One region of the Pseudomonas sp. GL_093 genome, then DNA from elsewhere that is predicted to be linked to it. Evidence: predicted binding sites of a transcription regulator. Region 1 holds the regulator's gene; each other region holds the start of a gene.

Region 1 (5,272 bases):
ACGTCACTCCGATCGACATGATCGGCCTGGAAGTCGGCTACCGGCTGATTCCGCTGGTGGACCGCAATCAGGGTGGTCAATTGCTGGCGCGGATCAAGGGCGTGCGCAAGAAGCTGTCCCAGGACCTGGGCTTCCTGATGCCGACTGTGCATATCCGTGACAACCTCGACTTGGCGCCGAGTGCCTACCGCCTGACCCTGATGGGGGTGATCCTGGCGGAAGCGGAGATTTACCCGGACCGCGAACTGGCGATCAACCCGGGGCAGGTCTACGGTACGCTCAACGGCATTACCGCCAAAGATCCGGCTTTCGGTCTGGAGGCGGTCTGGATCGAAGTCAGTCAGCGTGCCCAGGCACAATCCCTCGGTTACACCGTGGTCGATGCCAGTACGGTAGTGGCAACCCACTTGAACCAGATTCTGTACAAGCACTCGAGCGAGTTGATCGGTCACGAAGAAGTGCAGCAACTCATGCAATTGTTGGCCAAAAGCTCGCCAAAACTGGCCGAAGAGCTGGTGCCGGGTGTGGTGTCTCTGTCGCAGTTGCTCAAAGTATTGCAGGCATTGCTGGCCGAACAGGTGCCCGTACGGGACATTCGCAGCATTGCCGAAGCCATCGCAAACAACGCCAGCAAGAGTCAAGATACTGCCGCGCTGGTGGCCGCGGTGCGCGTCGGCGTATCCCGCGCAATCGTCCAAAGCATTGTAGGGACTGAGTCGGAGCTGCCAGTTATCACGCTGGAGCCAAGGTTGGAACAAATATTGCTCAATAGTCTTCAGAAGGCAGGACAAGGCTCGGAAGAGGGTGTTCTGCTGGAGCCAAGCATGGCTGAGAAACTGCAACGCTCGTTGATTGATGCGGCGCAGCGTCAGGAAATGCAAGGTCAGCCGGTGATTCTGCTGGTAGCCGGTCCGGTTCGCGCGATGCTGTCGCGATTCGGCCGATTGGCAGTACCGGGTTTGCATGTGTTGGCTTACCAGGAAATTCCTGACAACAAGCAAGTGACCATCGTTGCGACAGTAGGGCCCAACGGCTGAGGTAGTGGTTTATGCAAGTTAAGCGTTTTTTCGCCGCCGATATGCGTCAGGCCATGAAACTGGTTCGTGATGAGCTGGGCGCTGATGCCGCCATCATTGGCAACCGCCGGATCGCCGGTGGTGTCGAGCTGACGGCTGCCCTGGATTACAAGTTGTCGGCGCTGGCTCCGCGCGTTCCGAACATGGAACTCGAAGACGAGCTGCGCAAGACCCAATCGCGGATCGTCACCGCCCAGGCTGAATTGAGCCTGCGCAGCGATGGCGAGAGCGATAAGTCCACCAATCGCCAATTGTTCGCCGGCCTGCCACTGACCGCCGCCGAGCCGTTGATCGAGCCGACCTACACCGAACCCCGTCGTCCTGCACCGGCTGCGGCACCTGCCTCTGGTGGCGTCGACCCACGGGCGTTCGACTCGATGCGTTTCGAACTCAACAGCCTGCGCGAACTGATGGAAGTGCAACTCGGCTCCCTGGCCTGGAATCAGCTGCAAGGCAGCCGTCCGGCCCAGGCCAATCTTTGGCGTCGCCTGCAACGCATCGGTCTGTCCGGCCCGTTGTCGCGCGATCTGCTGGCGCTGATTACCGATATTGAAGAACCTCGTCAGGCCTGGCGCATGTTGCTGGCACACCTGGCGCGGATGATCGTCACACCGGAAGTCGAGCCTCTGGAAGAGGGCGGCGTGATTGCCATGGTCGGCCCTGCCGGCATGGGCAAGACCACCACTCTGGCCAAGCTCGCGGCCCGTTACGTGCTCAAGTACGGCGCGCAGAATATTGCGCTGGTCAGCATGGACAGCTATCGAATTGGTGCTCAGGAACAACTCAAGACGTTGGGCCGGATCCTCAATGTGTCGGTGACGCATGTCGATCCGGGCCAATCGTTGGTGCAGGCGCTGGAGCCGTTGCTGCGCAAACGCGTGGTGCTGATCGATACCGCAGGCCTTCAGGCCAGCGATCCGGCACTGCGCATGCAGCTCGAAAGCCTGGCCGGTCGTGGCATCAAATCGAAAAATTATCTGGTTTTGGCAACCACCAGCCAGAAGCAGGTTCTAACGGCCGCTTATCACAGTTACAAGCGTTGTGGGCTCGCTGGCTGCATCCTGACTAAACTGGATGAAACGGCAAGTCTGGGCGAGGTGTTGAGCCTGGCCATCAGTCATGAATTGCCGGTGGCCTACCTGACCGATGGCCCGCGGATTCCGGATGATTTGCATCTACCGCGTCGTCATCAGTTGGTCAGTCGCGCCGTCAGCGTGCAAATGCAAGAAGAACCCAGCGAAGAAGCCATGGCTGACATGTTCGCTGATATTTACCACAGCCCGACCAAGCAGGTCGGCTGAGGTATTAATGAACAGTTTTTGTACCTACATCGATGGTCTGCCATGCATTGTTCAGTTAGTGAACGCGCAGCCAGTAATGTGGCCTCCGTCTAAGTAAGACAAGGTAAAGAAAATTCATGGGCAGCATGCATCCCGTACAGGTGATCGCGGTGACCGGCGGCAAAGGTGGCGTCGGGAAGACTAACGTGTCAGTGAACTTGTCCCTGGCTCTAGCTGAGCTCGGCCGGCGCGTCATGCTGCTGGACGCTGATCTGGGGCTGGCGAACGTCGACGTCCTGCTGGGACTGACACCCAAACGTACTTTGGCCGACGTGATCGAAGGCCGCTGTGAGCTGCGCGACGTACTGTTGCAGGGCCCTGGCGGCATTCGCATCGTCCCGGCCGCGTCCGGCACACAGAGCATGGTTCATTTAAGCCCGGCGCAACACGCCGGCCTGATCCAGGCGTTCAGCGATATCGGCGACAACCTCGACGTGCTGGTGATCGACACCGCTGCGGGCATTGGTGACTCGGTCGTCAGTTTCGTTCGCGCAGCGCAAGAAGTCTTGCTGGTGGTCTGCGACGAACCGACCTCGATCACAGATGCCTACGCACTGATCAAACTGCTGAACCGCGATTACGGCATGAACCGCTTCCGCGTCCTGGCCAACATGGCCCAGAGCCCGCAGGAAGGTCGCAACCTGTTCGCCAAGTTGACCAAGGTCACGGATCGCTTCCTTGACGTCGCCTTACAATACGTCGGCGCGGTGCCTTACGACGAAAGTGTGCGCAAGGCCGTGCAGAAGCAGCGCGCCGTCTACGAAGCCTTTCCGCGGTCCAAGTGCTCACTGGCGTTCAAGGCCATTGCACAGAAGGTCGATACTTGGCCGCTGCCTGCCAACCCGCGTGGGCACCTGGAGTTTTTCGTCGAGCGCCTCGTGCAACAAACCGCAGGACCTGTGCTATGACAGCCAGTGGCTACAACCTCTACAAGAAGTCGGCACGTGACGCGCAGTACGAGCTGATCGAGCGTTACGCGCCACTGGTTAAACGCATTGCCTACCACTTGCTGGCGCGTCTGCCGGCCAGTGTCCAGGTGGAAGATCTGATCCAGGCCGGAATGATTGGCCTGCTTGAAGTGTCGACCAAATACGACGCCAGCAAAGGCGCGAGTTTCGAGACGTACGCGGGCATTCGAATCCGTGGCGCGATGCTCGATGAAGTACGCAAGGGGGACTGGGCGCCACGTTCGGTCCACCGCAATACCCGGATGGTCAGCGACGCAATTCGCTCTATTGAAGCTAAAACCGGCCGTGACGCTAAAGATCACGAGGTTGCGGCCGAACTCCAATTGAGTCTCGACGATTATTACGGGATTTTGAACGACACCCTGGGCAGCCGGTTATTCAGTTTCGACGATCTGTTGCAGGACGGCGAACACGAAGGGCTGCACGAGGATGGCGCCAGTGCTCATCTCGAGCCGTCACGCGATCTGGAAGATGAACGCTTCCAGGCGGCGCTGGCGGACGCGATTGCCAATTTGCCGGAGCGTGAGCGACTGGTGTTGGCGCTGTACTACGACGAAGAGTTGAATCTCAAGGAAATCGGTGAGGTCCTGGGGGTCAGCGAATCTCGGGTCAGCCAGTTACACAGCCAGTGCGCGGCCCGTTTGCGGGGGCGTTTGGGGGAGTGGCGAGCGCGCTGAAGGCAGTGTGGGGACACTGCGAACGCGGCGGGTGGGGTGTTGAACCTTACCGGTCCCGATCTGTTGTGCTCCAGACAGTCATTGAGTGCTTTGCCGGATTGATTGAAATGGCGCGTCCAGGTGCTGGGCGCGTTTAAGACTGCTTGGAGGTCGAATTGGACAAGAACATGAAAATCCTCATCGTTGATGACTTCTCAACGATGCGGCGGATCATTAAAAACCTGTTGCGTGACCTTGGGTTCACCAACACAGTCGAGGCCGACGATGGCACTACTGCCATTCCGGTTCTCAACAGCGGCAGCATCGACTTTCTGGTAACAGACTGGAACATGCCTGGCATGACCGGTATCGACCTGCTGCGCCACGTGCGTGCCGATGAAAAGCTCAAGCACCTGCCGGTGCTGATGGTGACCGCTGAAGCCAAGCGCGAGCAGATCATCGAGGCAGCCCAGGCCGGTGTTAACGGCTATGTGGTCAAGCCCTTCACGGCCCAGGCGTTAAAAGAAAAAATCGAGAAGATTTTCGAACGCATCGGTTGATGTGCGAAGCCACTGCGCCACGGGGGAGCTATGGAGCATAACGAGTCTTCACAGGGCGATTTCGAATCGACTCTGAAAAAACACGCGGTCGAACTGGTCGAAAGCCTTGAAAAAGGCAGGTTCGGCGACGCTGTGCAACTGATCCATGAGCTCAATCAGACCCGTGACCGTGGCCTGTATCAGGAAGTGGGCAAGCTCACTCGCGAGCTGCATAGCGCGATCGTCAATTTCCAGATTGACCCGCACATGCCGCAAGCCGAGGAAGTCTCGCAGATCACGGATGCCACCGAGCGTCTGGGTTATGTGGTCAAGCTGACCGAGGCGGCTGCCAACCGCACCATGGACCTGGTGGAAAACGCCACGCCGCTGGTCAACGGCCTGAGCAACGAAGCCCAGGCCTTGAGCACCGACTGGGGACGGTTCATGCGTCGCGAAGTCGGGGCTGAAGAGTTCCGCGAGCTGGCCCGGCGAGTCGACGGTTTCCTGACACGCAGCAGCGAAGACAATCGCGTTGTGTCGAGCAACCTCAACGACATTCTGCTCGCTCAGGATTACCAGGACCTCACCGGTCAGGTGATCAAGCGCGTGACCCAATTGGTCACCGAAGTTGAAAGCAACCTGCTCAAGCTCGTGCTTATGGCCAGTCAGGTGGACCGCTTTGCGGGCATCGAA
Region 2 (5,272 bases), 3.1 Mb from region 1:
CCATGGCCTGATCCGAGCGCTGGGCCTGATCGGAGACCTGATTCACCAACCCGGTCAATTGCGAAGTCATTTCGGTAATCTGGCGCACCAGGCCGTGGATCTTGTCGACGAAGCGGTTGAACGAGCCGGCCAGTTCGCCGAGTTCGTCCTGGCTGGTAATGGTCAGGCGACGCGTCAGGTCGCCCTCGCCCGCCGCGATGTCATCGAGGTTGGCTTTCATCAGGTTCAGCGGACGCAGGATGGTGTTGGCCAGCAGCATCCCGGCGGCGGCAATCACCAACAGCACCACGGCGGCAATCCCGACGATGCTCAGCACCACGCCTTGCATGCGCTCCTGGACCTTGATTTCGACCAGTGCCACTTGGGCTTCGATGCCGTCGAGGTTGACCGACGTACCGACCGCCATGTCCCACTTCGGCAGGTATTCGGTGTAGCCCAGTTTCGGCACCAGCACTTGGGTGTTGCCGGGCAGCGGCGAGCTGTATTGCAGGTAGTGGGTGCCGTCCTTGGCGACTTTCACCAGGTCGCGGTTGACGTAGACGCCGTTCGGATCGCGGTTGTCCTTGAAGCTCTGGCCCACGCCTTCAGGGCTGTTGGCCTTGAACAGGCGCACGGTGTTGGAGTCGTAGCCGAAGAAGTAGCCGTCCTTGCCGTAGGTGATGCTCGACAGCAACTTGACCACCTGGGCCCGCGCCGCGTCATCACCGGGGGCGGCTGCGTCGTAGAGCGGTTTGATCGTGGTCATGGCCACGGCGACGTAGCTTTGCAGCGTTGCCTTGGCATCGCTGAGCAGGCGCTGGCGAGTTTCCTCGACTTCCTTGCGGGCCTGCTCCTGCAGAATGAACAACGTGGTCAGGCTGATGACCAGCGCAAAGAGCAACACCGGGAGGACGGCAAGGGACAGGACTTTAGCCTTCAGGCTCATGCGCATGACGGTTCACTCTTTTGATTTTATTGGCGTGGTTAAAGGCTTTAACGGCACGCCGGATCAAAAGTTGAATTAAGGAACACTGCAAATCCCCTGTGGGAGCGAGCTTGCTCGCGATAGCGGTGGCACATCCAACATCCATGTATCAGACAGACCGCCATCGCGAGCAAGCTCGCTCCCACATTTAATCTGCGGTGTTTACAAAACCATCGCCGCCACCCAGCCGAACGCCAGCAGCGGGAGGTTGTAGTGCAGGAAGGTCGGGACCACGGTGTCCCAGATGTGGTGATGCTGGCCGTCGATGTTCAGGCCCGAGGTCGGGCCGAGGGTCGAGTCCGACGCCGGTGAGCCGGCATCGCCCAGCGCACCGGCAGTGCCGACGATGCACACGATCGCGATCGGGCTGAAACCCAACTGTACGCACAACGGCACAAAAATCGCTGCCAGGATCGGCACTGTGGAAAACGACGAACCGATGCCCATGGTCACCAACAGGCCAACCAGCAACATCAACAACGCGCCAATGCCTTTGCTGTGGCCGATCCACGAGGCCGAGGCTTCGACCAGTGTCTGCACCTCACCGGTGGCTTTCATCACTTCGGCGAAACCTGAGGCGGCGATCATGATGAAACCGATCATCGCCATCATTTTCATGCCTTCGGTGAACAGGTCGTCGGTTTCACGCCACTTCACGATCCCCGACACCGAAAAAATCAGAAAGCCAGCCAACGCACCGATGATCATCGAGTCCAGCAACAGCTGAATGATAAACGCCACCGCGATGGCCAGACCGGCGACCATCAGGCTCATCGGGTTGTACTGCACCGCGACCTGTTCGACTTGCTCGATCTTTTCCAGATCATAGACGCGCTTCTTGCGATAGCTAACAAACGCTGCCGCGAGCCCGACGACCATGCCCAAGGCCGGAATCCCCATGGCATGGGTGACGTTGATGCCGCTGATGTCCACACCGCTACGGGCGACGTTGGCCAGCAGGATTTCATTAAGGAAGATGTTGCCGAAGCCCACGGGCAGGAACATGTACGGCGTAATCAGGCCGAAGGTCATGACGCAGGCAATCAGTCGGCGGTCCAGCTGCAGCTTGGTCAGCACATATAAAAGCGGCGGCACCAGCAGCGGAATGAAGGCGATATGTATCGGCAAGATGTTCTGGGACGCGATGGCTACCACCCACAGCAAACCGATCAACAGCCATTTGACCTGACGGCCACCGCTGGCGTGCTGGCGGTCGACCATCAGCAAGGCTTTGTCGGCCAGGGCATGCGCCAGGCCGGACTTGGCAATGGCCACGGCGAAAGCGCCGAGCAATGCGTAGGACAACGCGACCGTCGCGCCGCCACCGAGGCCGCTGTTGAAGGCTTTTAATGTTGCGTCGATGCCCAGGCCACCGGTCAAACCACCCACCAGGGCGCCCACGATCAGCGCGATTACTACGTGCACGCGGGACAGGCTGAGGATCAGCATGATGCCGACCGCGGCAATTACAGCATTAATCATCGGTACCTCAAGGCAAACGGAAAGAGTCCGGCCGGCAGTCTGCAAAGAGCCGCCAGCGGATTAAATGAGAGGGTTTTATTAGAGGGCGCGCACTGTGCCGCAGCATCCACGCCTTGTCAAAGCGATCACGATCCCTTGCTGCCGCTGGTGATGCCCCTGTGGGAGCGAGCCTGCTCGCGATAGCGGTGGATCAGGCAACACAAATGTCGACTGACACTCCGTCATCGCGAGCAGGCTCGCTCCCACAAGGGCTGCGCCAGCGGCTACAGGTTTGTGTGCCTCGATATTCGTCGAGCGGCATAAAGAAAGCAGATTAGCGGCCGTTACAGTGCAAAGTCTCAGATATTTATCGAATAAAGGACGTCTCCATGTCGCTCAGACAACTTTCCATTCAATGGAAAATCACCCTGCTGGCCGGGCTGTGCCTGGCCGGCATCGTGACCCTGCTGGTGGGTCTTTCGCTGTATCGCATGGAGCACAGCTCCGAGATGGTGAAAGCATCCAGCATGGAGATGCTCACCGAAGCGGCCCAGGCCCGGATCGAATCCCAGGGTGAAAACCAGGCGCTGGGGATACGCCAGCAGTTCATGGACGCCTATCAATATGGCCACGGCTTTTCGCGTCAGGTGCTGTTCCTGCGCGACCAGGCCGAGAAACGCTTTCTCGATGCCTTTGACTTGCGTGAAGACCTGACACGCCAGGTCAAGTCGGCCCTGCAAGCCAATCCGGAATTGCTCGGCCTCTCGCTGGTGTTCGAAGCCAATGCGCTGGACGGCAAGGACGATCTGTTCGCCGGCCAGGCCGAGTTGGGCAGCAACGACAAGGGTCGTTTTGCCCTGTACTGGTCGCAACCGACTCCGGGCAAGGTGACGTCGATGGCGCTACCGGAAAGCGACATGGCCGACACCAGCACCGGCCCCAGCGGTGAACCGGCCAACGCCTGGTTCACCTGCCCGCGCACGACCCTCAAGCCCTGCGTGATCGAACCCTACTTCTATGTGATCGACGGCCAGAACGTGCTGATGACCAGCATCGTTTTCCCGCTGATGGTCAACGGCAAGGTCATCGCTTCGCTGTCGGTGGACATCAACCTCAACAGCCTGCAAGCCGTCAGCCAGGGTGCGAGCAAGAAGCTCTATGATGGCCAGACCAACGTCAGCATCATCAGCCCGGTCGGTTTGCTGGCCGGTTACAGCCCGGACGCCAGCAAGCTCAGCCAGCGCCTGGACACCGTGGACAAGACCAACGGTGCCGAGCTGATCCGCATGCTCGCCACCAGCAGCAAGACCGCAAGCCTGCACAACAATCAACAGCTCAAAGTGCTGTCGCCGTTCCAGCCGATTCCCGGTGGCAAGTCCTGGGGCGTGTTGCTCGATGTGCCGGAGAAAGTCCTGGTCGGCCCCGCCGAAGCACTGAAAAAACAACTCGATGAAAGCAACACCGCCGGCACCCTGGTCGAACTCGGCCTGGGTGTGCTGGCCGCGTTGATTGGCCTGTTGCTGGTGTGGCTGATGGCCCGCAGCGTGACCCGGCCGATCCTCGGTGTGGCGCACATGCTCGAAGACATTGCCAGCGGCGAAGGCGATCTGACCCGCCGCCTGGCCTATGACAAAAAGGACGAACTCGGCCAATTGGCCGGCTGGTTCAACCGCTTCCTCGACAAGCTGCAACCGATCATCGCCGAGGTCAAACGCTCGGTGCAGGACGCGCGCAGCACGGCGGATCAGTCATCCGCCATCGCCACCCAGACCAGCGCCGGCATGGAGCAGCAATACCGTCAGGTGGATCAGGTCGCTACCGCTTCCCACGAAATGAGCGCCACCGCCCAGGACGTTGCCCGCAGCGCAGCGCAAGCGGCACAGGCGGCGCGGGATGCGGATCAGGCCACCCGTCGCGGTTTGACCGTGATCGACCGCACCACCGCCAGCATCGACAACCTCGCGGCCGACATGAGCGCGGCAATGGTTCAAGTCGAAGGCCTGGCGGCCAACAGCGAGAAGATCGGTTCGGTGCTGGAAGTGATCCGGGCCATCGCTGAGCAGACCAACCTGCTGGCGCTTAACGCCGCCATCGAGGCCGCTCGTGCCGGTGAAGCCGGACGCGGTTTTGCCGTGGTGGCCGATGAAGTGCGCAACCTGGCACGCCGGACCCAGGAGTCTGTCGAAGAAACCCGTCTGGTGATCGAGCAATTGCAGAGTGGCACTCAGGACGTGGTTGGTTCGATGAACAACAGCCATCGTCAGGCTCAGGGCAGTGTCGAACAGGTGGGTCAGGCGGTGACGGCGCTGCGGCAGATTGGTGAAGCGGTGACGGTGATCAGCGACATGAACTTGCAGATCGCCAGTGCCGCTGAAGAGCAAAGTGCGGTGGCCGAGGAGATCAACAACAACGTGGCGACGATTCGGGATGTGACGGAGTCGCTGTCGGGGCAAGCGAATGAATCAGCGCGGGTGAGTCAGTCGCTCAATAGCCTGGCGAATCAGCAGCAGGGTTTGATGGATCAATTCCGCGTTTAACCCGGACTTATTGCCCACTGAAGATCCAATGTGGGAGCGAGCTTGCTCGCGATAGCAGTCTGACAGTCGACATAGATGTTAAATGTACTGGCGCTATCGCGAGCAAGCTCGCTCCCACAGGTTATTCAGCGTTTGGGCAGTTTGATTAGCACTTTCAACCCGCCCCACTCGCTCTCCTCCAGCCGCAACACCCCGCCCCACGTATCGACGATGTCCCGCACAATCCCCAATCCCAGCCCATGCCCATCCGTCTGTTCATCAAGCCTGGTCCCCCGGCTGAACACCTGATCGCGCTGGTCTTCGGGAATCC
Region 3 (5,272 bases), 3.4 Mb from region 1:
TCCCGGCCGCACCATTGAATCGTCCATCGGTGACCTGCACAGCATTCATTGTGATCGCGAGCGGGTCGCGCAATTGCTCTCCAATCTGGTGGCGAACGCGGTTGCTCATGGCGATCCCGACGGCCCGATCGATATCAGCGCGCAGATCAATGAAGGACAGTTCGTGCTGAGCGTGAACAATCAGGGGCTGATTGCCGAGGATGAGCTGCCCCATCTGTTCCGACCCTACTCGCGATCGGCCAGCGGAACACCGCAGACCGGCCTCGGGTTAGGGTTGTACATTGCCAGTCAAATTGCGCAGTCCCATGGCGGAAAACTGGACGTGGTCTCGACCGAGCAACAGGGCACGACGTTCACCTTCAGTCTTCCAGCACTGAGTTAAGCAGTCGTACTGACCAAGGAACCGGAAGTACTGCCCCCCTCATCCTGCAACGCCTGCAACAACGCCGCCGTCGCGGTCTGCAACGAACCCGAAGTCGTCGCAATCTGCGACTGAGCCGCCGCGACGTCTGCCGCTTTGGCTTCGGCGCTTTCCTGCCTGGCTTGGGCCGCTTGCAGTTGCTGCTGTTGTTCCTGCAATTGCTTTTGCAGCTCGGCGATCTGCTTGCGCAGCTCTTTCACCGTATCGGATTCTTCGCTGCTGCTGGAGCTGCTGCCGCTCGCCGCGGGGGCGCCGCCGGCGGATACCTTGGTGGTGTCACTGGACGCCTCGGCGGTTGCCGTGACTGAGGTGTCTTCGGTGCTCTCACTGACGGCAGTCTTGTTCGAAGCAGTCGTGGCCGTCGGGGTGATCGAAACGGAAGTGATGCTGACCATGGCGGTTTTCCATTGGGATTTGGGATTACCGTGGTCATCGACATCGACACTGCGGACTTGAGATCGACTGTGTACCGACTCGGTAAGCAAACCGGTACACAGCCATTCCCGTTACGCGCTTAAGCGCGCCGTCACTTCATTCAACTGCCCCGACAACCCGTGCAGGTTGTGGCTGGCCGCTTCCGTGCGCTGCACGTTGTCCAGATTGGTGCTGGCGATGCGGGTGATCTCGGTGAGGTTGCGCGAGATGTCTTCGGCCACCGACGTCTGCTCTTCCGCGGCGGTAGCGATCTGGCGGTTCATGTCGCGGATGGCTTCCACGGCAAGGGTGATGCGCTCCAGCATGGCGCCGGCCTGAGTCACTTGTTCGACACTTTCCTCACTGCGCGACTGACCGCTTTCAATTGCCTGAGCGGCGTCTACCGCACCGGTTTGCACCGTTTGAATGATCTGGTTGATCTCGATGATCGACGCCGCCGTGCGCTGGGCCAGGCTGCGGACTTCATCGGCCACCACCGCAAAACCGCGCCCGGCTTCACCGGCACGGGCCGCTTCGATGGCGGCGTTGAGCGCCAGCAGATTGGTCTGCTCGGCGATGCCGCGAATCACTTCCAGCACCTTGCCGATGCGCCCGCTGTCGGTTTCCAGACGACGGATGACCGTGGCGGTATTGGCGATTTCGCCGCGCATTTGGGTGATGGTGTGAATGGTGCCCTGCATGACCTTTTCACCCTGCTGGGCGGACTGGTCGGCATCGTCGGCGGCACGTGCCGCATCGGCTGCGTGACGCGCGACTTCTTGCGCGGTAGCGGACATTTCGTTCATCGCCGTGGCCACCTGATCGGTGCGGTTGAACTGCTCGTTAGTGCCGCTGGCCATCAGGGTGGCGATGGAATTCAGCTCACCGCTGGCGCTGTCCAGATCCTTGGCGCTGCGCTGCAAACGGTTAAAGGTTTCGGCAAGAAAATCGCGCAGGGTATTGGCGGCCATCGCCAGTTTGCCCAGCTCGTCCTGACGGGTGCTGGCCACGCGTTCGGCGAAACGACCCTGGCTGAGTTGCGCCACGTACTCGATCAGTTTACGAATCGGTTCGACCAGGTTGCGGTTGACCAGCCACAGGCTCAACAACCCGATCAACAGTCCCGAGGCGAGCATCACAATGATCCCCAGCAACACAGTGCGATCGGCGTCGGCGCTGATCAGCTTCGATTGCGCGGCACCCTGCTTGCGCAATTCGCTGACCAACTCGCTCATCTGATCGCTGGTCGCGCGGTCCACACCTTTGACCGCCGTGTCGCCAGCCGTTGGGTCGGCGCCTGCCGCCACGTAGGCGTCACGGCCCTTCTGATAAGCCGCGCCCAACAGACGATGTTCGTCCCGCAGGCGTTCGATGCGGGTTTTCAGCTGCGGCTCGATTCCCTTCTGCCCGGCCAGTTCACCAAGGATGCCCTGCACGTCGCGCTGGCGGTCTTCGAATTGCTTCCAGTATTTGTCCAGGTCCGCAGGCTGCTTGCCGCGTAGCAGGACGTTTTTCCACTCCTGTACCTGCACCTTGAATTGCAGGTTGGCTTCATCGATCAGTTGCGAGGTGTGCAGCGGGCCTTCGATCAGATTCGCGTAGTTCTGAACACCGCTGGACAGAAAGTGAAAGCAGGCCAGGGCGATCAGCAACATGGCCAACAGGCTGCCGCTCAACAAGGCAAGGATTTGTGCTCTCAGGGATTTTTGCAGCATCGAGTGATACTCATGACAGGGATGAGGCACGCCGCAACAAGGCGTGAAAGGTGTCCGGACATCCCTGTCTGCGACCTTGGTTCGTGGCCAAAGCCGTGCAAGTTAACGTCAGCGTAATCGGCGTCCCAGAGCGGTTCTTGAATGAATTCCGACCATCGGTACGGCCACTATTTTGCCGCTATCCAACTGTCACAAAACCGTCAAAAATCCTTGCGATGATGCGGCTCAAGTGAACCTGCAAAACCCGCCGTAACGCGATCTGTAGCAGCTGGCGAAGCCTGCGTTCGGCTGCGAAGCAGTCGTAAAACCTGAGCACGCGGTCTACCTGACGCAACGCATTGCCTGATTTCACGACTGCTGCGCAGCCGAACGCAGGCTTCGCCAGCTGCTACACAAAGCGACCGACCGCACCTCCCTCAGTGAGACCTCATGAACCACAGCATCGACCAAAGCCATCGCGACACGGACCTGTTCGGTCTGCTGTACGGTTTCAGTTTTCGCCCCGGTGAGCGCGGCCGCGAGCTCGATTCGGCCAAGGCCTTGCAGTGCCTGCAACAACCCGGCGACAACGACGAATTTCTCTGGCTGCACCTGAACCTGGCCCACGCCGCATGCGAGCGCTGGATGAAAAGCCATCTGGAATTGCCCGACGAATTTTTCGAAGCGCTGCATGAGGGCTCTCGTTCGACGCGTATCGAGCATGTGGATTCGGCGTTGCTAGCGGTGGTCAACGACGTGGTGTTCAACCTCAGCAGCATGGTTTCTTCAGATGTTTCGACGCTGTGGGTCTGCGCCCGCAGTCGTCTGATCGTCAGCGCACGCCTGCAACCGCTGCACTCGGTGGACAAGCTGCGCTCGTCGGTGAAGGCCGGTGAGTGCTTTCGCTCGCCGCTGGAATTGCTGGTGCATCTGCTGCGCGACCAGGGCGAAGTGCTGACCCAGATCGTGCGCAAGACCAGCCTCAGTGTCGATCAGATCGAAGATGAGTTGCTGTCCTCGCGGCTGTCGACCAACCGGGCTGAGCTGGGTGCCAACCGACGAGTGCTGGTGCGCCTGCAACGCTTGTTGGCGCTGGAACCGGGCTCGTTGCTGCGTCTGCTCAATCGCCCGCCGCAGTGGTTGCAGAAGGAAGACGTCAAGGAGCTGCGTAAGTCCACCGAGGAGTTCGCGCTGATCATCAACGACCTCACGGCGCTGGGCGAACGGATCAAGCTGTTGCAGGAAGAAATCGCCGCCAACCTCAACGAACAGAGCAACCGCACGCTGTTCACCCTGACCGTGGTGACGGTGCTGGCCTTGCCGATCAACATCATCGCCGGTTTCTTCGGGATGAACGTCGGTGGGGTGCCGCTTTCCGGCGACCCGGAAGGGTTCTGGATTCTGGTGGCATTGGTCGCGACGTTTACCGTGATCGCCGGGCGTTGGGCGTTTCGCAAGCGCCAGGATTATTGAGCCTTTTCCGACGATCGTTCCCACGCTCTGCGTGGGAATGCCGCCCCGGACGCTCTGCGTCCAGCGTTGACGCGGAGCGTCAATGGATGCATTCCCACGCGGAGCATAGGAACGATCACGGTGGGGGATTCGGATTAACGGATTAGCAAAAACCCCAAACCCTGACCTAGGGCAGTCTCTCTGTAACATTCAGCAACGATCATGGGCGACATTCCTTCTCCCCTCAGGATTGTCCGTCATGGCTACTCCTTCCTTCACCGCCGCCCAGGCACCCGCCAGTAGCGCCATACCGCAACTCGATAAAAAGCCCGGCCTGCTGACCATCGTGATTTTCTTCGCTGTGCTGGGCAGCGGGCTGTTGTTCACCGCCTACAGCTTGATGCACGACATGAACGAACTCGGCACCGTGGTGACCACCTGGACGCCGTTTCTGCTGTTGGGCGTGGCGCTGCTGATTGCCCTCGGCTTTGAGTTCGTCAACGGTTTCCACGACACCGCCAACGCCGTGGCCACGGTGATTTACACCAACTCCTTGCCGCCGAATTTCGCGGTGGCCTGGTCCGGGTTCTTCAACTTCCTCGGGGTGCTGCTGTCCAGCGGCGCGGTGGCGTTCGGCATCATCGCCCTGCTGCCGGTGGAGCTGATTCTGCAAGTCGGTTCCTCCGCCGGTTTCGCCATGATCTTCGCCCTGTTGATCGCCGCGATATTGTGGAACCTCGGCACCTGGTGGCTGGGCTTGCCGGCGTCTTCGTCGCACACCCTGATCGGCTCGATCATCGGGGTTGGCGTGGCCAATGCCCTGATGCACGGCCGTGACGGCACCAGCGGCGTGGACTGGGCGCAGGCAACCAAAGTCGGCTATGCGCTGTTGCTGTCGCCGCTGATCGGCTTCGCGTTTGCCGCGCTGTTGCTGCTGGCCTTGCGTGCTTTCGTGAAGAATCGTGCACTGTACAAAGCACCGAAGGGTGATACGCCGCCACCGTGGTGGATTCGCGGCATGTTGATCCTGACCTGCACCGGCGTGTCGTTCGCCCACGGTTCCAACGATGGCCAGAAAGGCATGGGTCTGATCATGCTGATTCTGGTCGGCACGCTGCCGATGGCTTACGCGCTGAACCGCACCATGCCGGCGGACCAGGCGCTGCAGTTTGCCGCCGTGGCCGAAGTCACCCAGCAAGCGCTGGTCAAAAGTGCGCCGCTGCCAGCGCCGGCCGACCCGCGTCCGGTGCTGTCCGATTACGTGCGCAGCAAGGAAGCCTCACCACAACTG
Region 4 (5,272 bases), 1.5 Mb from region 1:
GAAACCCTCAAGGCCAGCACCTCCATCACGGGTGATTTCTTCAGTGCTGCCGCCGCCGTTTTTCCATGGCATGCGTGGGTAATCAACTGCGCGTAGAACCTTCATCTCACTCATTTATGGCTCTCTATTTATGGAACCGCCCTTCCAGACGATGACGGGAACCGGGGTGGATCAAACGGGCGGCAGTCACTGGCTGACGGCCGGACCAGGTGCGGCGACGAATCAGCAGGCACGGCTCGCCCTTTTCAATCTGTAGCAATTTGCACTCGCTGGCTTCGGCCAGAATCGCCTCGACCACATGCTCGCCTTCAGTCAGCGGCGCGACCTGGTTCAGATAGGCGTATGGCGTTTGCAGGGTGAAGTCCTGCTTGAGGTAGTCCGGAGCCACCAGTGCGTTGACGAACCGGTCTTCGATTTGCACCGGGATATCGTTTTCGAAATGCACGATCAGCGAGTGAAAGACTTTCTGGCCTTCGCGCATGTCCAGTGCCAGTGCCCGCTCGGAACCGGCGGCCTCTTCTTCGAGGGTGATGACTTTGCACGTATGGCGATGGCCACGGGAGGCGATTTCGTCGGCGATGTTGTGCACTTCAAACAGCGCGGACTGACTTTTCGGCTCGGCGACGAACGTGCCGACACCCTGCATGCGCACCAGCAGACCGTCGGCGGTCATCTCGCGCAGGGCGCGGTTGATGGTCATGCGGCTGAAACCCAGTTGGTTGACCAGCTCGCTTTCCGACGGAACGCGGTAGTGCGGCGGCCAGTTTCCACTGTCGATTTGCTGGGTGATCATCTGTTTGACGCGGGCGTACAAGGGCGCCGGACTGTCGCCCAGATTGGCGCTCAGATTGGCATTCGGCGGCAATGTGGCAGACGGAGTTGGCACGGTTAATCCTTGTTCATTTGTCAGGGGAATGTGGCTCGTATGGTTAGTTCTGTCAGTCAATTTCGGCGCCAGAAATCCAGATCCTGCGTTGCTGCTCCTCGCCATAGCCAGCTATGACTCGTCGCAGCGCCTTGGCTCTGAATTTCTGGCATCCGAACTTGAACTGACGAACTAACCATACAAGCCACATAGCTTGCCGGAGTTTACCGAGCAGGCAAACGTCTGTATATGTATATACAAATAACACACGATGGGGTGCTGAACCATGTCCGCCTTCTTTGCCGAACGCGCGCTGCTGCCTAGTGGATGGGCCAACAATGTACGTCTTGAGGTCAGCGCCGATGGCGTGTTGACCCATATCCAGGCCGATTCCAACGCAGATGGCGCCGAACGGCTAAGCGGTCCGCTGCTGCCGGGTATGCCGAATTTACACTCCCACGCCTTCCAGCGGGCCATGGCCGGGCTGGCGGAAGTGGCGGGGAATCCGAATGACAGTTTCTGGACCTGGCGCGATTTGATGTATCGCCTCGTCGGAAAAATCAGCCCGGATCAACTCGGCGTCATCGCCCGTCAGCTGTACATCGAAATGCTCAAGGCCGGTTACACCTCGGTCGCGGAATTTCATTACGTACACCACGACACCAACGGCCAGCCTTACGCGGACCCGGCCGAGCTGGCGCTGCGTATCAGCCAGGCCGCCAGCTCCGCCGGTATCGGCCTGACGCTGCTGCCGGTGCTCTACAGTCATTCCGGTTTCGGCGGCCAGGCCCCGAACGAAGGCCAGCGCCGCTTTATCAACAGCACCGAAAACTACCTCAGGCTTCAATCGCGCTTGCAGCCGATCCTGGCGCAGCAACCGGCGCAGTCGCTGGGTTTGTGTTTCCACTCGTTGCGCGCGGTAACACCACAACAAATCAGCGAAGTGCTGGCCGCCAGCGACCAGCAGTGCCCGGTGCACATTCACATCGCTGAACAGCAGAAAGAAGTCGATGACTGCCTGAGCTGGAGCGGCCGCCGTCCGCTGCAATGGTTGTACGAAAACACCGAGGTCGATCAGCGCTGGTGCCTGGTTCACGCGACCCACGCCAACCCGGAAGAAGTCACGCTGATGGCCAAGAGTCGCGCCATCGCCGGCCTGTGCCTGACGACCGAAGCCAACCTCGGCGACGGTATCTTCCCGGCGGTGGAGTTCCTCGCTCAGGGCGGGCGCATGGGCATCGGTTCCGACAGCCATGTGTCTTTGAGCGTGGTGGAAGAATTGCGTTGGCTGGAATACGGCCAGCGTCTGCGCGACCAACGGCGTAATCGTTTGTATGGCGCGGATCAGCCGATGGTTGGTCGCACGCTGTACGACGCGGCTCTGGATGGCGGCGCTCAAGCACTGGGTCAGTCGATTGGTGCGCTGGAAGTTGGCAAACGTGCGGATTGGCTGGTGCTGGATGGCAACGATCCGTACCTGGCGACGGCCAGTGGCGACGGGATTCTCAATCGTTGGTTGTTTGCCGGCGGTGATCGCCAGGTGCGGGATGTGCTGGTCAATGGCCAGTGGGTTGTGCGCGATGGGCATCATGCGGGCGAAGAAGAGAGCAATCGGGCGTTCACCCAAGTCCTGCGCGAATTACTTGGCTAACCCAAAAACCTGTGGGAGCGAGCTTGCTCGCGATGGGGCCGTCAGATTCAACATCAATGTTGACTGAGGGGCCGCTATCGTCGGAACGCCGCCCGGAGCAAGCTCGCTCCCACATTTGTTCTCTACTAACCGTCAGTTCGAGGTCTTGGCCATCTGCGTATCGGTCGCGCGCCAGATCAGTCGCGTGGTGTCGTAACCCTGCTGACGCGCCTTGCTCAGCAGTTCCTCACGCACTACACCATTGACCGTCGGGGTCCGTGACAGCAGCCAGAGATACTTGCGGCTCGGGTCGCCAACAATGGCGGTCTTGTAGTCATCGCTGACGTACAACACCCAGTACTCTCCCTTCGCCGTACCCGGTATCAACCGCGAAAACCAGGTATCGAACTCGACCCACAGCTTGTCGGTTTTGCCCGGCTCCTGTGGCCAGGCCACGCCTTTGGCCTCTTCCCATTGCCAGTCTGCCGTCAGGCAGCGATTGAGCACCAACACCTTGCCGTCAGGCTTGAGCGTGTAATGGGCTTCGGATTGCGCGCAGTTGCGCTGGAAATACATCGGCAGACGAGCCAACTCATACCAGGTCCCTTGGTACTTCTTGAGATTGACGCTGTTGACGGTTTTCGGTGCCAACGGATCTACGCCGGAAGTGGCGCAGCCGGCCAATACCAGGCCGGCTAAAAGGACTATCAGTAACCGTTTCATTGTTTTTCTCCCGTGGGCGCATAGCCCCGGATTACTTCAGGCCTTGGCCGGAAAACATCAGCACTTTGTCACCGGCGTACTGCACGCTGATAAAGCTGTTCTTGTCGCCCCAAGTGCAACTGGACATGCCGAGCGCGCCCGAGCAATCAGCGGGTTTGCCCAGCAAGGTTTCTACCTCGGCCTTGGGCATGCCTGAAGACAGCTTCGAGTAGTTTTCCTGATTGATCTTGCTGCAAGCGGCCAACAACACGCAGAACGAAAGCAGGGCGATAGAACGCAGCGACATGGTGTAGCTCCTGGGGCGAAGGGGAATGGCATGGCTGCCAAGCTGAAGCTTAGAAGAGAAAACCCCTGTCTGGTTCCCTGGCCGGCCGGCTATTTATCAGGCCGCTCGTCTGCCTTGTTTCGAAAAATCAGCATCTTTCTTTCGCTATTGAGTATTTCGTCGGTTTTCACAAAAATCCGCCTAATCTTTGACGCCGGTCAGTCGACATAAAAGCAGCGCAATGCCCACGACTGTGGCAAATTGACGCCCCTTTGTTGACCAGCCTCTCCGCGGTAGCTCATTTAATGACCAGAAACATGAAGTTCAGCCACAAGATCTTGTTGGCTGCCGCCCTCGTGGTGGCCGTTGCATTCGCTTGTTTCATCCTCTTCAACGACTACCGCCAGCGGCAAACCCTGCGCAGCAGTACCGAATCCTCGATGCAGGAACTCGGCAGCCTGACCACCAGCAACATCCAGACCTGGCTGGACAGCCGCATTCAGTTGCTGCAATCGCTGTCCCAGCAGATCGCGGTGGACGGCAGCGCCCAGGCCAACCTCAAGCGCGCCATCGACCTGCCCGCCTACACCAGCAATTTTCAGTTGAGCTACTTCGGTGGCACCGATGGCGTGATGTTCTCGGTTCCGGCCGGCAATCGTGCCGCGGATTACGACCCCCGTGCCCGTGGCTGGTACAAGGCGGCCAACGGTGCGCAACAGACCATCGTCACCGAACCGTACATCGCCGCGTCGTCGGGCAAACTGGTGATCACCGTTGCCACCCCGGTGAAACATCAGAATCAAATGATCGGCGTCGCCGGCGCAGACATCGACCTGTCCAGCGTCAGCGCGATCATCAACTCGCTGAACTTCGGCGGCCACGGCCATGCGTTTATCGTCAGCGCCGACGGCAAGATCCTGATCCACCCGGACAGCAAGCTGGTGCTCAAGAGCCTGACCGACGCCTACCCAAACGGCGCGCCGAAAGTCAGCCCGAGCATGAAAGAAGTCGAGATCGACGGCAAGACTCAATTCATCTCCTTTACCCACGTCAACGGTGTGCCCTCGGCAGACTGGTACGTGGCGCTGGTGCTGGATCAGGACACCGCGTTCTCGATGCTCAGCGAATTCCGCACTTCGGCGATCATCGCCATGGTCATTGCCGTGGTGATCATCATCGCGTTTCTGGGCATGTTGATCAGCTTCCTGATGCAACCGCTGCTGACCATGGGCCGCGCCATGCATGACATCGCCGAAGGCGAAGGTGACCTGACCAAACGCCTGACCATCCACGGCCAGGACGAATTCGGTGCGCTGGGCACCTCGTTCAACCGTTTTGTGGAGCGTATTCACACCTCGATTCGCGAAGTGTCCTCGGCCACCGGCCAGGTCAATGAAGTCGCCTTGCGTGTGGTTGCCGCGTCGAACTCGTCGATGTTCAACTCCGACCAGCAAGCCTCGCGCACCAGCAGCGTCGCCGCCGCCATCAACGAGCTGGGCGCCGCCGCACAGGAAATCGCCCAGAACGCCGCCCTCGCCTCTCAACATTCGAGCGATGCTCGCGCATTGGCCGAAGACGGTCAGCAAGTCGTGGATAAAACCATCGCGGCGATGCAGCAGCTCTCGGCGAAGATCAGCGATTCGTGCGGCAACATCGAAACGCTCAACAGCAACACCGTGAACATCGGGCAGATTCTGGAAGTGATCACCAGCATCTCCCAGCAGACCAACCTGCTGGCACTCAACGCCGCCATCGAAGCGGCCCGTGCCGGTGAAGCCGGTCGTGGTTT

What was found. The regulator FliA, encoded in region 1, starts transcription of late flagellar genes. The targets are predictions, from matches to a motif close to CTAAAGTTTNNNNNNNNNNNGCCGNTAA.
Region 2: a site for FliA is predicted at 2,746-2,773, ahead of AC3IUE_RS23140 (methyl-accepting chemotaxis protein). Genes of this name have one in related genera too.
Region 3: a site for FliA is predicted at 2,665-2,692, ahead of AC3IUE_RS25395 (methyl-accepting chemotaxis protein). Genes of this name have one in related genera too.
Region 4: a site for FliA is predicted at 3,685-3,712, ahead of AC3IUE_RS01790 (methyl-accepting chemotaxis protein). Genes of this name have one in related genera too.

The regions. Positions count from the first base shown of each region.
Region 1 is NZ_CM174448.1:1,871,387-1,876,658, forward strand. It holds gene flhA (flagellar biosynthesis protein FlhA) at 1-1,037, shown strand, start outside; gene flhF (flagellar biosynthesis GTPase FlhF) at 1,049-2,377, shown strand; gene fleN (flagellar synthesis regulator FleN) at 2,494-3,324, shown strand; gene fliA (RNA polymerase sigma factor FliA) at 3,321-4,061, shown strand; gene AC3IUE_RS08445 (chemotaxis response regulator CheY) at 4,229-4,600, shown strand; gene AC3IUE_RS08450 (protein phosphatase CheZ) at 4,631-5,272, shown strand, end outside.
Region 2 is NZ_CM174448.1:4,995,274-5,000,545, forward strand. It holds gene AC3IUE_RS23125 (methyl-accepting chemotaxis protein) at 1-70, opposite strand, end outside; partial or broken gene AC3IUE_RS23130 (cache domain-containing protein) at 107-931, opposite strand; gene AC3IUE_RS23135 (Na+/H+ antiporter family protein) at 1,127-2,443, opposite strand; gene AC3IUE_RS23140 (methyl-accepting chemotaxis protein) at 2,815-4,962, shown strand; gene AC3IUE_RS23145 (sensor histidine kinase) at 5,088-5,272, opposite strand, start outside.
Region 3 is NZ_CM174448.1:5,504,037-5,509,308, forward strand. It holds gene AC3IUE_RS25385 (GAF domain-containing sensor histidine kinase) at 1-382, shown strand, start outside; gene AC3IUE_RS25390 (hypothetical protein) at 379-816, opposite strand; gene AC3IUE_RS25395 (methyl-accepting chemotaxis protein) at 928-2,550, opposite strand; gene AC3IUE_RS25400 (transporter) at 2,980-4,002, shown strand; gene AC3IUE_RS25405 (inorganic phosphate transporter) at 4,241-5,272, shown strand, end outside.
Region 4 is NZ_CM174448.1:397,985-403,256, reverse strand. It holds gene AC3IUE_RS01815 (HutD/Ves family protein) at 1-114, opposite strand, end outside; gene hutC (histidine utilization transcriptional repressor HutC) at 125-793, opposite strand; gene AC3IUE_RS01805 (formimidoylglutamate deiminase) at 1,152-2,516, shown strand; gene AC3IUE_RS01800 (lipocalin family protein) at 2,649-3,218, opposite strand; gene AC3IUE_RS01795 (lipoprotein) at 3,250-3,504, opposite strand; gene AC3IUE_RS01790 (methyl-accepting chemotaxis protein) at 3,789-5,272, shown strand, end outside.